Regions from separate parts of the Ruegeria sp. CH2 genome, predicted to be linked through region 1. Evidence: riboswitches for the same ligand, from Rfam matches in the RefSeq annotation. Region 1 holds a riboswitch; each other region holds the start of a gene.

The links. A riboswitch is a leader RNA that binds a small molecule or an ion and turns the genes downstream of it on or off. The one in region 1 is predicted to bind cobalamin.
Region 2: another riboswitch for cobalamin. It lies ahead of ACR0M9_RS06310 (ABC transporter substrate-binding protein); the one in region 1 lies ahead of ACR0M9_RS18475 (hypothetical protein).
Region 3: another riboswitch for cobalamin. It lies ahead of ACR0M9_RS04315 (DUF1636 family protein); the one in region 1 lies ahead of ACR0M9_RS18475 (hypothetical protein).

What each region holds. Positions count from the first base shown of each region.
Region 1 is NZ_JBQFQV010000018.1:8,104-13,407, reverse strand. Features, by position in the region: gene ACR0M9_RS18495 (bifunctional 2',3'-cyclic-nucleotide 2'-phosphodiesterase/3'-nucleotidase) at 1-112, shown strand, start outside; RNA gene ffs (signal recognition particle sRNA small type) at 152-250, shown strand; gene rsgA (ribosome small subunit-dependent GTPase A) at 409-1,437, shown strand; gene ACR0M9_RS18480 (alpha/beta hydrolase family protein) at 1,473-2,330, opposite strand; cobalamin riboswitch at 2,463-2,681, shown strand; gene ACR0M9_RS18475 (hypothetical protein) at 2,772-3,179, shown strand; gene ACR0M9_RS18470 (protein-tyrosine phosphatase family protein) at 3,171-3,683, opposite strand; gene ACR0M9_RS18465 (DNA polymerase III subunit gamma/tau) at 3,856-5,304, shown strand, end outside.
Region 2 is NZ_JBQFQV010000003.1:18,580-23,883, forward strand. Features, by position in the region: partial or broken gene ACR0M9_RS06300 (ABC transporter ATP-binding protein) at 1-329, opposite strand, end outside; gene ACR0M9_RS06305 (FecCD family ABC transporter permease) at 326-1,357, opposite strand; gene ACR0M9_RS06310 (ABC transporter substrate-binding protein) at 1,372-2,376, opposite strand; cobalamin riboswitch at 2,530-2,722, opposite strand; tRNA gene ACR0M9_RS06315 (tRNA-Gln) at 2,884-2,958, opposite strand; gene ACR0M9_RS06320 (NADPH:quinone reductase) at 3,049-4,038, opposite strand; gene ACR0M9_RS06325 (SH3 domain-containing protein) at 4,150-4,611, opposite strand; gene ACR0M9_RS06330 (2-hydroxyacid dehydrogenase) at 4,810-5,304, shown strand, end outside.
Region 3 is NZ_JBQFQV010000001.1:864,101-869,404, forward strand. Features, by position in the region: gene ACR0M9_RS04310 (NAD(P)-dependent oxidoreductase) at 97-1,116, opposite strand; cobalamin riboswitch at 1,201-1,405, shown strand; gene ACR0M9_RS04315 (DUF1636 family protein) at 1,500-1,874, shown strand; gene cobW (cobalamin biosynthesis protein CobW) at 1,879-2,934, shown strand; gene cobN (cobaltochelatase subunit CobN) at 2,938-5,304, shown strand, end outside.

The sequences.
Region 1 (5,304 bases):
TCTTCGCACAGGTCCAGGCGCCCTGAAATATCTGGATGAGTTGCACAGGTTCGATCCCGTGTCGCTGGGCTCGGATGGCTTGGGATTTGAACGCATTCGCCTGACGCTCTGATGGGTTGTCTTTTCCCAATGCCTTCCCTATATCCGGACTCGAGAGGTTGGCGCGGGCGAGCGCCTCGCCAACCTGGTCAGGTCCGGAAGGAAGCAGCCACAACGAGCCCCGCTTGGGTCGATGTCCAACCTCTCACTTCGTGAACCACAGCCGCAGGAGGGCTTTATGATTGTAGTGAAAACCCTTCGGGCAGACTGGTTCTGATTCACCGGAATCACCGGACTGCCTGAACACACGACCTGCGGATGCGCGATTGCCATCCGTTGGCATTGCTGTTTCTGAAAACAGGCAGATAAATGTCTTATACGCTTTCGGACCTGGGATGGTCCTCTCACTTTGCCGCGCAACACGCGGCTTTTCCTTCCGACACGCCCTTTCGCGTCGCCTCCGTTCATCGGGACCGTCTGATCGGGCTGAGCCCGGATGGTGAAATCCCTTTGCGGACACCGGATAATCCGACCGGTTCATATGCCGTCGGGGATTGGGTTCTTGCGGACGCCGAAAACCGCGTGCGCCACCTTTTGGACCGGCGCAGCCTGCTGCAACGCAGAGCTGCCGGTACAGGTGCCGCAACCCAACTGATTGCCGCCAATGTCGATGTTTTGTTCATCGTCAGCTCGTGCAATGCGGACTTCAACCTTCCCCGGCTGGAACGTTATCTGGCGCTGGCGCATCAGGCCGGATGTTATCCGGTCGTTGTCCTGACGAAAGCTGACCAGTCGGATGACCCCGGCAGTTTCTCGGGACAAGTGCAATCTCTGGACCCTTTTCTGTCGGTGCTGGCGGTCAATGCGCTGGACCCGGCAGATGTCGAAAAGGTTCTGGCATGGTGCCCCAAAGGCCAGACCGGCGCGCTGGTCGGGTCGTCGGGCGTAGGTAAAACGACGCTCAGCAACGCCATGACGGATCAAAACCTCGCCACGTCTGAAATTCGCGAAGACGACGCACGGGGCAGACACACGACAACGGTGCGCGCGTTGCACCGGATGGGTAACGGTGGCTGGCTGATCGATACGCCGGGAATGCGCGCACTGCGTTTGCTGGACGCTCAGGACGGGATCGACAACGTGTTCTCGGACATCACGGAGCTTGGCCAAAGCTGTCGCTTTTCGGATTGTCAGCACGAGACCGAGCCCGGCTGTGCCGTGCAGAACGCAATCGGCGAAGGCGCACTTGACCCGACCCGGCTGGACCGTTGGCGCAAGCTGCGGCGTGAAGATCAGCGAAACTCGGAAACCGTTGCCCAATCGCGGGCGCGGGACAAGGCGTTCGGCAAGATGGTGCGCGGTGTCATGCAGGACAAGAAGCTTCGCAAACGGCCATAACTGCAAGGTGTTAGGAAAACCTGCGTCGCGTCTGATCAGGCGATCAGGCGCGGCCAGACCGCTGCATTGCGACGGGCAAATGCTCCGATATGGCCTATTTCCGGCAGTCCGAATTCAGCAGGCTTCAGAAGGTGGCGTCTGGCCTCGGGGCCATACAAATCAGCAAGGCGCCAAACCGCCTCGGGCGGAGCCATCTGGTCATCTTCGAACGTGAACAGATCCACTGGTGTTCCAGAACTGCCCCAATGCGCATCAGGCAAATTCTGCCCGATCTCGGGAACGTAGCTAAGAGGGGCTGTACACCATTTGCGCCATTGCCAGTAGACCGAGGCGGGCAGGTCCGAACCAAACCCGATCGCTTTGCCGGGCAGATACCCAAGCGCCCGCACCATCAGCGGTGCATGGCCATACCAGAACAGCCCTGCCAACCCCCGATAGGGCCATGGGTGATCTTTCAAAGTCACCAGCCCCGAACACACACCGATCATTCGGTCGATCTGGTCGATATCCGGCTGCACCGGCCCCAGCATCGCACCGACGGAATGGCCGATGGTCCACTGCTGCGCCTTTGGAAACCGCCTGCGCATTTCGGCCCGTGCCGCTGGCATGTCGATCAACGCCCAATCCGCCATTGTTGCAGTTGCGTCTTTCAGGCGGCCGACCAAAGAAAGCCCGTAGTCCCGATAGTCATAGGTCAGGCAAGCTATCCCCCGCTCGGTAGCCAGCCATCGCGCAAAGTGTTGATAATAGTCACGCGGCACACCCGTGGCACTGTTAAGTACGACAACGGTTTCCGGCTCACCCACTGGCCGGTACAGCCGCGCCGACAAGGTCACGGACCCTGACGGAAAGCGGAAATCTTCGATCAACACCGTCTGTTCCGTATCCAACATGATCCCCGGCTTTCGCTGAAACAATGGTTTGCCTGCCTTCGATGCCGACGAAACTAAGCCGGAACGTAAACCGCATCCAGCATGACCAAACGTCCGGCCTAAAGATCGGCTTGACTCGGAACGCGATCAGGCGCTAGCGGTTGTGTGATGGTTTCCGGCCCCCACAAGAGGTCGGGATGAAAAGGGAACACGGTGCGGTTTGTCTGGTCAAACAGATATCAACCAAGTCCGCGACTGCCCCCGCAACTGTAAGCGGTAAGTAATGCCGAAATACCACTGGCCCACGGGCTGGGAAGGTCGGCAGAGCAATGACCCGCAAGTCAGGAGACCTGCCATCGGAACTGAAACCGAAACTCGGGCGGGGTGTCCGGGCAGGTCCTGACAGCGAGATGCTGTCCCACCTGCCCCAATATCCAGCCCACCACGCGCGGAGGGCGCAGGATGATCTGGAAGACAAAGTCACACGAATACAGCGCAACTGTGTGCCAGCGGACGGGCAATACCTGCCCGGCTTTGGCGCGACTGGCCCGCTCGATTTCCGAAGCCATGGCGCAGGCGGTTTCGGCCACCAGCGAAGATTTCGAATTTGAAGGCAACAGCGCGCTGTCACATTGCGCGGAAGGGTGCATGGCAACGATCCGAGCGCGATCCGACAGCGTTCGCGTTTTCTGCGGGGCGCACCCTGATACGGCAATTCGGGACCTTGATGCCTATGCCGATTTGATCTTCGGACCTACATTCAGCACGCTGCCCTCGGGCATTGTCGCGAACCCGCCTTGCGCCATGATCGAGGTTTCAACGATCCGGCCCCGGAAAACCGGCTACGCACCCCAGCAGCTGTCAGCTTGATCCCACTTCCACCTGTGCCGGGGTGATCCGGGACGCCCAGGCCAGCTGCGCATCGGTTTCGACAGCGCAGGGGCGCACGGCCCGCAGGCGGTCCAGTGCGTCGCTGGCGCGTTCACCGCATTCAACCATCAGTCGCAGAACAATCATCCCGGATCTGCCGCACCCCCCACGGCAATGCACAAGAACCCGGCCACCGCCCGACAGCGCATGTCGGGCCGTGGCGCTGACCTCTGGCCAGGCCTTCTGAACCGCCTGCGTCGGTGCTCCAAAATCTTCGATCGGCAGGTGAACCCACCGGCTGGCACGGCTTTGGATGTCGCTGCCAAAGTGCTGCGCGCCATCCTGAAGCATTTCAACATCCGTCGTCATTGAAATCACAAGGCCCGGTTTCCAAGCCGCAATCATATCCAGATCGCCGACGTAATCCCCGCCACGCCCGGGCATTGAAGTAAGGGCAAGCGTTCCGCCTCCGACCTGCAGAGCAAAAATGACCAGCTGCGACATGAAGTGCGTCCTCCCCCAAGGTACTCTTTAAGAAATGAGTCATTAAATCCGCTGGACCAGTTTAGTTGGAAACCAGCCCGTTTCTGAAACAAAAAATCATCGCGCCCCACAGTGGACGCGGACTGCCGCCGCCACTACGCTGTGCCGAAGCACCGAATCCGAGCGAGAAGACATGACAGACACGCCCAGCCCCGCCTATCAGGTTCTCGCCCGCAAATACCGCCCGGAAACCTTTGCCGACCTGGTGGGTCAAGTTGCTATGGTGCGCACCCTAAAAAACGCCTTCGAGGCCGACCGGATTGCGCAGGCCTTTATCATGACCGGCATTCGCGGAACGGGAAAAACCACCACGGCGCGGATCATCGCCAAAGGCATGAACTGCATCGGGCCGGATGGAACCGGAGGGCCGACAACCGAGCCTTGCGGTCAGTGCGAGCATTGCGTCGCAATCATGGAAGGTCGCCATGTCGATGTGATGGAAATGGATGCGGCCAGCCGTACCGGCGTCAACGATATCCGCGAGATCATCGACAGTGTCCGCTATCGCGCCGCCAGTGCACGCTACAAGATCTACATCATCGACGAGGTTCACATGCTCTCGACCAGCGCATTCAACGCGCTGCTCAAGACGCTCGAGGAACCGCCCGCACATGTGAAATTCATCTTCGCGACCACCGAGATTCGCAAAGTGCCGGTCACGGTTCTGTCGCGGTGTCAGCGCTTTGACCTGCGCCGGATCGAGCCCGAAGACATGATCGGCCTGCTGCGCAAGATCGCCGGGGCGGAGAGCGCGCAGATCGCCGACGATGCGCTGGCGTTGATCACCCGCGCCGCAGAAGGATCGGCCCGCGACGCGACCTCACTGCTGGATCAGGCAATCTCGCACGGAGCCGGTGAGACGACGGCGGATCAGGTCCGTGCGATGCTGGGTCTGGCCGATCGTGGACGGGTTCTGGACCTGATGGACATGATCCTGCGTGGTGACGCGGCAGGGGCGCTCGCTGAACTGAGCGGTCAATATGCGGAAGGTGCAGATCCTCTGGCCGTGCTGCGCGATCTGGCCGAAATCACGCATTGGGTGTCTGTCGTAAAGATCACACCTGACGCGGCCGAAGACCCGACAGTTTCCCCCGACGAACGCACACGGGGCCAGCACATGGCCGAGGCCTTGCCGATGCGGGTTCTGACCCGGATGTGGCAAATGCTGCTGAAGGCGCTGGAGGAAGTCTCTGCCGCGCCCAACGCGATGATGGCCGCCGAAATGGCTGTTATCCGACTGACGCATGTCGCCGATTTGCCCAGCCCCGAAGAGCTGATCAAACGGCTGCAAGACGCCCCACCTTCGCCACCCGGCGGGCCGGGCGGGGGCATGTCACCGTCCCGGCAGGCCCCGGTGGCAACGCAATCCAACGCGACCCCGCCGCCTGCCTATACATCGCCCCCGCGCGGCGCGGGTGGTGCACCGGTTGCCGCGCTGGCGCAGGATGCACAGACGGCCCTGGCCCGCTATCCAACCTTCGGGCATGTGGTGGAACTGATCCGCACAAACCGCGATGTGAAACTGCTTGTCGAGGTGGAAAGCGGCGTGCGCCTTGTGTCGTACCAGCCTGGCCGGATCGAA
Region 2 (5,304 bases), on a different contig from region 1:
GGCCGTAAGGCCGACAGCCAGGGCGTGCGGCCCAGTTCGACCACGGATCGTGCAGTCACGCGTTCGGCCGTATCAGCCTGTTGTTCAACGATGGCAATCCGTTGGGCAATTTGTCTGCGCGACAAATGCGAAACGGGATGACCCGCTATGACGACTTTTCCTGAAACCGGACGTACCAACCCCGCCAGCAGGCGCATCAGCGTTGATTTCCCTGAACCGTTAGGTCCGACCAAAGCAAGTGTTTCGCCGGGCTCCACGACAAAGGATACGTCTGACAGCAAAGTCTTGCCGCGAACGGAATATGTCAGGTTTTGCGCCTCGATCTTCATCGGGCGCTCCTCTGGCCGCGCACCAAAATTACGGCAAAGGCAGGCGCACCGATCAGAGCGGTGACCACCCCAATCGGCAGAACCTGACCCGGGATGATGATGCGCGACACGATATCTGCGCCGATCAGGAAGACCGCTCCGATCAAGGCGGAGGTTGGGATAAGCCTGCGATGCCCCGGTCCCACAAGGAACCGGGCAGCATGAGGGATGACCAGCCCGACAAAGCCAATGGATCCGACGATAGAAACCATGACAGCTGTCGTGAGCGCGGTCGCAAAGATCAGGGTTGCCTGCACCCGACGTACCGATATGCCCAGCGAGGCCGCTGAATCAGAGCCGAAAATAAAGGCGTCCAGTGCTCTGGCGTGAAAGCGGCAAATGAGCCAACCGACAAGGGCCACCGGAATGGCCAGATACACATCCGGCCAGCGCACGCCGCTGAGGTTTCCCATCAGCCAGAACATGATCCCGCGCGCCTGATCGGCATTGGCGGATTTGGCGATGATGAAGGCCGTCAGCGCATTGAACAACTGAGACCCGGCAATTCCCGCCAGGACGATCTGTGCCGTCGCAACCCGTCCGCCCCCTGCGCCAGCGGCTCGGGCCAGCAACGCGACAAAACCAAAAGCCAAAAGCGCGCCATTGAACGCGCCAAAAGACAGCGACAAAGCCCCCCCACCCAAACCAGCGATGGTTACAGCCACGGCACCCGTCGAGGCCCCGGCAGAAATGCCCAAAATGTAAGGGTCGGCCAACGGGTTTCGCAGCAAAGCCTGCAACACGACCCCTGCGACAGCCAGACCGGCACCGCAGGACGCAGCGACCAGAGCGCGAGGAATCCGGTAGCTCCAGATAATACCCTGATCAATTGGGTCGACAGGAAAGTCCGCTCCGGCCAGCTTGTTGGCCAGAACGGAGAGAACCAAATCGGGCGACAGAGAGGTTTCCCCGATCATCGCGCCCGCAAGAACCGCCGCAATCAACAATGGCACGGTAAGGCACGCAGCCTTGAAACCCTGCCGTAAGATTGCGGCGACCTCGTTCACAGGTTGTTTCCGATGGTATCCAGCTTCTCGGCCAGATCCTCCAGCGCCGGGATTGCGCGGATGGTGGCGTCCATGGCCTGCGCATCCATAATGACGATCCGGTCATTCTTGACCGCATCCATCTGGCTGGTCACCGGATCAGTGCGCAGGAACTCCAGCTTTTTCAGGTAGTCGTCCGCAGCAAAGCGACGGCGGTCCATCTTGGCGATAACAATCACCGTCGGATTGGCCTTGGCAATGGTTTCCCAGCCCACTGTTGGCCATTCTTCATCCGTCTCGACGACGTTGCGGATACCCAATTTACTCATCATGTATCCCGGTGCGCCTTTCTGTCCGGCCACAAACGGGTCGCTTTCCATTTCAGGAGAGGAAAACCAGAATACGGCTGACACATCGTCCAGCTTCACGGTTTGCGCCTTGGCGACGGCTGCGGCTTCGCGGGCCTTGTACTCGGCAACCAAGTCCGTGCCGCGTTCGGATACATCAAAGGCTGCCGCCAGTTCTTCGATACCCTGATACAGCGTATCGGTCGAGAACGCTTGCAGGCGGGTGCCATCGCCGCCGACTGTATTGTCTTTGCCGATGCAATCTGCAGGCATTACGTACGTTGGAATGCCCAGTTCGTGAAATTGCTCACGCGTGGCGACGATGCCCTCGGGTCCGACATGCCACTCATATTGCGCTGCGACCAGTCCCGGCCGCTTGGCAACAACGCTTTCAAAGCTGGGATCATTGTCTGCCAGACGCTCTACCTTGGCATTCACCTCGGCATATTCAGGCAGCACCTCGTTGAACCAGACCGAGGTTCCAAGAACCTGCTCGCCCAGACCCAGCGCATAAAGCACCTCGGTCGCGGCTTGGCCGACCGTGACTGACGACGTCACTGGCGCGTCAAACGTGACCGAGTGACCGCAGTTTTCGATAGTTAGGGGAAAGTTTCCTTCGGCGGCAGCGCTGGTAGCCAGCAAGGAAAGGCCAATCAGGCCAGTGCGTAGAAACATGACAATCGATCTCCATGTGTCAATGACCAGAGAACGGGTGAATGGGCATTTACCGAAGCAACAGACGCTTTACTGCCTGCCGTGAGCGCAGGGTAGAAAATAGACCGCCCGGCGCGTTTCTTCGGCAACCTCCCCGGACAACCCCGCCCGGTGTGTTTCGGTTTCATACCGGCAGGTCTCCTGACTGACGGGTCTTTGTCTGTCCTGTCTTCCCAGACCAAAATGGCCCAGTGACGGAAATGGACAGCGCTCGCCGCCTACAGTTGCGGGGGCAGTTCCGGTTGGCACCAAAAGGCACCTCGGATTCCCTCTTAGCCACATCGGGACCGGTAAAACGCGGGTACCTTAACACTTACCCTGCGGCAAGAAAAAACTCCGGGGTCTTTCCTATTTTCTCGCAAGAGCATGCACCTGCGCGTCTCAACATGGCGCTGATATCAGAAAAGCCGCTGAGAACGCGCCAAAATCCGGACCTAGATTCATAGTGTGTGATATTAGGGAAAATCATGGCTGGGGTGGTAGGATTCGAACCTACGATACACGGTACCAAAAACCGCTGCCTTACCACTTGGCTACACCCCAACGGTGAGCGGCTATCTACGATTGTTGATGGCAGGGTTCAAGAGCGTTTTGCAAAAAAAACGAGCGCCGTAAAATTTTTTTGAGGGCCTCTCATTTGGTGTCGATCAACACCGCTCCGGTACGGTTGCCTTCCTGTACCATCGCATGGGCGGCAGCGCATTCTTCCAGTGTAAAGACCTTATGTACGGGGCAGATCAATGCGCCATCAGCCAGTGCCTTGTGGAGTGTCTTTATTGCGGCGGCGCGCAAGTCTACGGGCAGCAGGTAGATCAGGACCGCCTCGAGTGTCACTGCCTTGAACATCATGGGTCCAAAGGGAAAGACGGGTGTCATATTCCGGGCAGATCCATATGCGTTGATACGGCCGTTTTCGGCGATGACGGCAATGTTGGTGTCAAGGTTCTGTCCAAATTCGACATCGACGATTCGACCAATTGCACGTCCATCATTTGCGTCGAGAATCTGATCCGAAAGGTGTTCACCGGAGTAGTCGAGAACGACATCTGCACCAGCTGCCTTGACCCGGTCAAAGCTGCGGGTGCTGGCCGTTGCGATCACTTTGGCTCCGGCCCATTTGGCAAGCTGGACAGCCAGATACCCGACAGTACCCGCCCCACCATGGATCAAAATGGTTTGCCCGCGCGGCGTGCCGCCCGAGAACACTGCGTGGCTTGCGGTAAGGCCCGGAATTCCAAGAATCGCTCCGGTTTCAAGTGACACCGTCTCGGGCAGTTCTACAGCCTGAGATTCAGGCAGGGTGATGTGGCTGGCAGCTGTACCGAACGCGCGTTGCCATTGCCCGTTCCAAATCCACACGCGCTGACCAATCCGCGTCGCGGGTACGCCATCGCCAACCGCTGTGATGACTCCAGCCCCGTCGCTGTGCGGAACGATCAGCGGAAACGGAGGTTCTGTGACACCCGGTCGGGTTCCCGCGCGGGCCTTGACGTCCGAGGGATTTACGCCGGAATAAGACAACTCGACCGTGACTTCACCCGGTCCAGGCGGAACTGGGGGAATATCCTGTATGCGCAAGACATCGACAGCGTCTCCGAAGGCTGAATAGGTGACTGCGCGCATAGGGTCCTCCGTTTAGGTCGAGTTAAGCGGCGATTGGGCCGGTAACTCAAACAGCTTGTCGCGCTTTTTCGGGGCGATGCGCAACCGCGGATACCGGAAATTGTCTTTCGCCTATTCCCGAATTTCGGAAGAATCGACGCCCCAAAGGTTCGATTTCAGTGTCCAGCCACGGTATCCGCCGGCGGTGATCCTGCACCAGTCCAGCGAACAGGCTCCAAGGCGCGCCACCACTCCGGTCTCGAAATGGGCATTCACGGGCGAGGTCGGGTCGGGGCGGGCATAAACAGGCAGCATCTCGGATTCGATCAGCACCGTTCGGACGCCAGACAACAAGGCATAGTGAACCCAGCCACCCGCGCCGTCGCGGTCTTGGACCTTGCGCCAGTTGCCGTATTCGGCAGTGACCTGCAGCGGCATGCCACGCCTTTTGAATACCCAATCGATTCGGTGGGTTAGGGATGGTCCGCGCCGCACGTTCCCTTCGGCTGCCTTCATCGACACATATCGGGGCAGGGGCAGGTTGGTGACCGATCCGCGTTTGACTTCGGCATGTGCGGCGTAGGCACCGAACATGACCAGAAATGCGGAAACTACCGCCAGAAATCGGCGTTTTACCGGTCGAATACCACTCACTGACTGCCCGCTCTTATGCCTGTTGATCCGGTTTTGAAAAAAGGTCGACTCAATGCCATTGGGGTTCTTGTGCCCCGCCTTATCCTGCGCCACGATGCCATGGCGCGCGTCCGTTTGCAAAGCAGTGGGAGAGCCGAGGTGCCAAGAGAACGTTTAAGTGTTGTTGTTACGCGACGGTTGCCTGAGGCAGTAGAAACCCGGTTAAGCGAATTGTTTAACGTGCGCCTGCGCGACGACGACACCCCAATGACGCGTGAGGAATTAGTAGCAGCGGTGCAGGATGCCGATGTGCTGGTGCCCACGGTGACCGATACCATTGATGGCGGGCTATTGGGTCAGGCGGGTGAAAAGTTGCGGCTGATCGCCAATTACGGGGCTGGTGTCGACAATATCGATGTGGCGACGGCGCGGCAGCGCGGCATATTGGTGTCCAACACGCCCGGCGTGCTGACCGACGACACGGCAGATATGACCATGGCCCTGATTCTCGCTGTGACACGGCGCATTCCCGAAGGGTTGAGCGTCATGCAGCAAGGCGACTGGACCGGGTGGGCACCCACCGCGTTTCTGGGTGGTCGCATTGGCGGGCGGCGTTTGGGTATTCTGGGCATGGGCCGGATCGGACAGGCCGTG
Region 3 (5,304 bases), on a different contig from region 1:
GATTCTGTCGAACTGCGGGCCAGATATGGCGTGTTTTTTCGGAACACCAGCCTACCCCTGCTCGTTCACGGGGCGCGATGTAGTCTGGTATGTGGCTTACCCACAGGCGCGCCCTTGTGGCACAACCTCGTATCCCGGCTCTTCCGGCTCATCATCCGTCATTTCGGCTGGAAAGCCCGGGGCGGTGATATCCAGGCCGGTTGCCTCTTCCAGCCGTTTGATAATATTTGGTGAAAGCTCGCGTTCGCCATAGCGCGCGATACCATCGTTAAAGATGCTGATCATCACCGGGTTTATTTCCAGCGGCACCCCGGCGCGGTCGGCGACCTCCTGAAACAGACCGATATCCTTCTTCACCAGATCCATGGTGAAGGAAATATCGCGCGACCCGTTCAGGATGACCTGACTTTCGGTTTCGTGCACGAAGGACGTGCCGGACGAGATTTTGATCGCCTCATAGGTCGTGTTCAGATCCATCCCCGCAGCCTTTGCCGTAACCAGTGCTTCGGCGCAGGTGATCAGGTTGGCGGTGGCAAGATAGTTGGTCATCACTTTCAGCACCGACGCCGAGCCCAGTTCACCGGTGTGCAAAACCCGGCGGCCCATTGTCGTCAGGAACGGCAGAATTCGTTCAAACGTTTCCCGGTCGCAGCCCGCAAAGATCGAGATATTGCCCGTCGCGGCACGGTGGCACCCGCCAGAAACCGGGCAATCGACGGCCGCACCGCCGCGCGATATGACTTCGGCACCCAGGTGTTTGACTTCGGCCTCGTCCGTGGTCGACATCTCCATCCAGATCTTGCCGGGGCCCACTTCGGGCAACATCTCCTGCATGACTGCGTCCGATGCTGCCGGAGACGGCAGACAGGTGATCACCGCATCGCAATCGCGCATCAACTGGGCGGGCCCTTCTGCCGCCTTTGCGCCTTTGGCGACAAACTCGGCCACCAGATCCGCGTTCAGGTCATGCACAGTCAGATCAATGCCGTTGCGCAAAAGGGATCCCGAAAGCTTGCCGCCTACGTTACCCAGACCGATAAATCCCACTTTCATATGACGCATCTCCAAGTTCGTCGTTTTCCCGTCATGCGACCATATACCGAACACGTTCTTCATGCCGCCGAACGACGCCTACAGGTCGCTTTTTTCACCTTGGCTTATTTGTTGCGCGCGAACCGCTTGACAAGCGGGTCAGCGGTGCCGCATGTCCCTGTCGTTGGTGTCGGCGACAGCCGATGAAAAGGGAATGCGTCAACGGTTCATCCGCCAAACGCAGCCGCCCCCGCGACCGTGACCGGAGAGGATGCCCAATGCCACTGGCCTGTGCCGGGAAGGCGGGACATCCGACAGAGCGACCGCTCTGGCATCCGCAAGCCGGGAGACCTGCCAACACCCGAAGTTGAAACCGGGCGGGGTGTTCCGGTGTCGGGTCCATGTGCAGACGTGGTGCCCGCATGAAACCCCGTCCCCCGCGAAGAGGATTTGGGGGGATGAGAGACATGACCGAGACCGCACCGGTAGAATTACTGGTCTGCACGACTTGCCGCCGGGGTCTGCCCTTCGAGGATGATGCTGAGCGTCCCGGCACATTGTTGCACAAGGCCTTGGAACAGGCTGCCCTGCCAGATGGCATCATTCTGAAACCTGTCGAATGCCTTTCGAACTGCGATCAGGGCTGTTCCATCGTTCTTCGGGGCGGGCCGGATCGCTGGACCTTTGTTTACGAGAACCTGAACGAAGTCGATCACGTCGATGTCATCATCGATGGTGTGACCAAGTATCTGGCCACAGACGATGGTCTGGTGAAGTGGCGCGACCGTCCTGAACATTTCCGCAAAAACTGCGCCTCGCGCATTCCCCCGATTGGAGGCTGAGATCATGTCGAACCTAGAAAAACTTCCCGTCACCGTGATCACCGGCTTTCTGGGCTCGGGCAAAACCACGCTGGTGCGCCATCTGATGCAGAACCCGCAGGGAAAGCGTCTTGCGATTGTTGTTAACGAGTTTGGCGATGTGGGTGTTGATGGCGACATTCTGAAATCCTGCGCGATACCGGATTGCCCTGCGGAAAACATCATGGAACTGGCAAACGGCTGCATTTGCTGCACCGTGGCCGATGACTTCATCCCGACCATCGAGGCGCTGATGGCGCTGGAACCGCGCCCGGATCACATCCTGATCGAAACATCCGGCCTTGCACTACCCAAACCGCTGCTGAAAGCATTTGATTGGCCTGATATCCGTTCGAAAATCACCGTTGATGGCGTGATTGCGCTGGCCGATGCCGAGGCTGTGGCCGCCGGTCGCTTTGCTCCGAACGTTGAAGCGGTGGATGCCCAACGGCTGGCTGATGACTCGATCGATCACGAAACACCCTTGTCCGAGGTGTTCGAAGATCAAATCTCGTGCGCGGATATCATCCTGCTGACCAAGCCCGATCTGGCAGGTCCCGAAGGTGTCGCGAAAGCCAAACAGATCATCGCCACCGAGGCGCCGCGCCCGCTTCCCGTCGTCGAGGTTGCAGAGGGTGTCGTCGACGTACGTGTCGTGCTTGGCCTTGAGGCTGCCGCCGAAGATGACATGGACGCGCGCCCGTCACATCACGATGGCCATCACGATCATGAGCATGACGATTTCGAGAGCATCATCGTCGAGTTGCCGGAACAGACCGACCCTGCGGAACTGGTAGCCAGAATCGAACGTCTTGCGACTGAGCTGAATATCCTGCGCGTCAAAGGCTATGCCGCCGTCGCTGGCAAACCGATGCGCCTGCTGGTTCAGGCTGTCGGCGCGCGGGTTCGTCACCAATACGACCGCCCGTGGGAGCCCGGTGAAGAGCGCCGCTCGCGCCTGGTCGTGATTGCCGAGCATGACGACATCAAAGAAGCCGAAATCCGTGATATCCTCGTGGGTGTGACCGAGGTTGCCGAGTAAGTCATGCACGTCGTCTTTCGCGAAAGCCACGGGCTCGAGGAAACCGAGACCCCAACCGATCTGGGCCAAAGCCCGGGTGATCTGGTTGTGCTGTCCTTTTCCGACAGTGACCTGGGCGCTTTCGCGGCGGGCTGGCATCGCGGCGGCGGGCCTGAGGGGCGGATGCCCACGATGCGGCTGGCCAATCTTGCGGCGCTGAAGCACCCTCTGTCCGTCGATACCTATGTCGAACAGACACTTGAGGGCGCAAAGGGCATCCTGATCCGTCTGATAGGTGGCGTGCCCTATTGGTCTTACGGGCTGCAACAGGTTCTGGCACTGGCGCAAGCCAAAGGCATCGCGTTAGCCGTTTTACCGGCGGATGGGCGTGAAGACACTCGGTTGGATGAGTATTCGACCCTGCCCCTCTCGACCCTGAGGCGGCTGGCACATCTGTGTGACACCGGCGGCGAAGTCGCCGCGCAGGCCGCATTGGCCCAGATGGCCTTGGCAGCAGGGCTTTATGCCGGGCCAGTGATGGGCGCGAAAACCCTGCCCGAATGCGGTGCGTGGTGTCCAGATCAGGGTGTCGTCCCGGTGGGTTCCGCATTCCAGAGCGATACGAAACGCATCCTTGTCACCTTTTATCGCGCGTATCTGACATCCGCAGACACCGCCCCGGTCGCGGCCCTGATCCGCAGCCTGCGCGCCCGCGGGCTTCAGGCGGTGGGTCTGTTTGCCCCGTCGCTCAAGACCCCAGCCGCTGCCGACTGGCTCAGGGAACAGGTCGTCGCCTTGCGACCGTCGGCGATCATCAACGCCACTTCATTCTCGGGCAAGGGCGCGTCCGGCACGTCGCCTCTGGACGCAGCGGATGTGCCGGTGTTTCAGGTCGCTCTCGCCACCTCGCGACGCAAGGCCTGGGCGGAGGCCGAACGCGGCCTGTCACCCGCCGACCTCGCCATGCATGTGGTATTGCCCGAAGTGGACGGGCGAATATCGGCAGGCGTTGTCTCTTTCAAAGAACCGGGCAAGCGCGATCCGCATTTGGAATACTCGCGTTTTGCGCATCGGGCCGAGTCGGACCGGATCGAGGCGATCATCGATCGGGTATCGGGCTGGCTTGCCCTGAATGACAAACCCAAGGCAGACCAGATCCCCGCGTTGGTACTGTCCACATATCCCGGCAAAGACTGGCAAATGGCCCATGCGGTTGGTCTCGACGCGCTGGCCTCGGCTGAGGCGATGCTGTCTGATCTTTGCGGTGAAGGCTACGACATCGCGGCTGGCGATCCGGTTGCCGACGCACTCTTGGACGCCCGGATATCGTGGCCGCTTGAGGATTATCTGAGCGCACTCGCTGAATTGCCCCAAACCCTGCGCACCGATCTGCACACCGTATGGGGCAATCCTGAGCAAGACCCAACTTTCACTCAGGGTGCGTTTCACTTCACGGCTTTGCGACGCGGCAAGGCGCTGGTCGCACTGCAACCAGAGCGCGGAACACCCGAACTGCGTGATGACGACTATCACGACCTTTCGCGTACCCCGCGCCATAGCTATGTCGCCTTCTATTTGTGGCTGCGCAAAGGTCTTGGCGCGGACGCGCTGATCCATATCGGTGCGCATGGCACACTGGAATGGCTGCCCGGCAAATCGGTCGCCCTATCAGCAGACTGCTGGCCCGAGGCGCTGATCCGTGACCTGCCGGTGATCTACCCGTTCATCGTCAACGACCCAGGTGAGGCCGCGCAGGCCAAGCGCCGGATCGGCGCGGTGACCCTGGGCCACATCCCGCCCCCCATGAAAGAAAGCGGAACGCCTGACCGGATGGTGCGACTGGAAGCCCTGCTGGACGAGTTCTCAAACGCGGACGGCCTTGACCCCAGACGCCGTGACCGGTTGCAGGAAGATATCCGGGATGAGGCGCAAGCCATTGGGCTGGAGCACGATCTGGGCCTGAACCAGGCCACCAGCACCGCGGAAGCAATCACGCGCATCGACCGCTTTGTCTGCGATATCAAAGAAAGCCAGTTTGGCGACGGGCTGCACGTCTATGGGCGTGTTCCGGATGTGATCGGCAGTTTCGACCCAGCCCCATCCGCCCATGCCGAACGCAAGGCACTGATCAATGCGTTGGCTGGCAAGCGGATCGAGGCTGGCCCGTCCGGCTCGCCCTATCGGGGCCGCTCTGACGTGCTGCCGACCGGGCGAAACCTGTTCACCACCGACCCGCGGTCTGTGCCCACCCGCGCAGCCTACACGCAAGGCGTGAAACTGGCCGAGGAACTGGTACGGCGGCACTTGCAGGAGGAAGGCGATTACCCGAAAGGGCTGATTGTCGATCTGTGGGGATCGGCCACCATGCGCACTGCGGGCGAAGAATTCGCC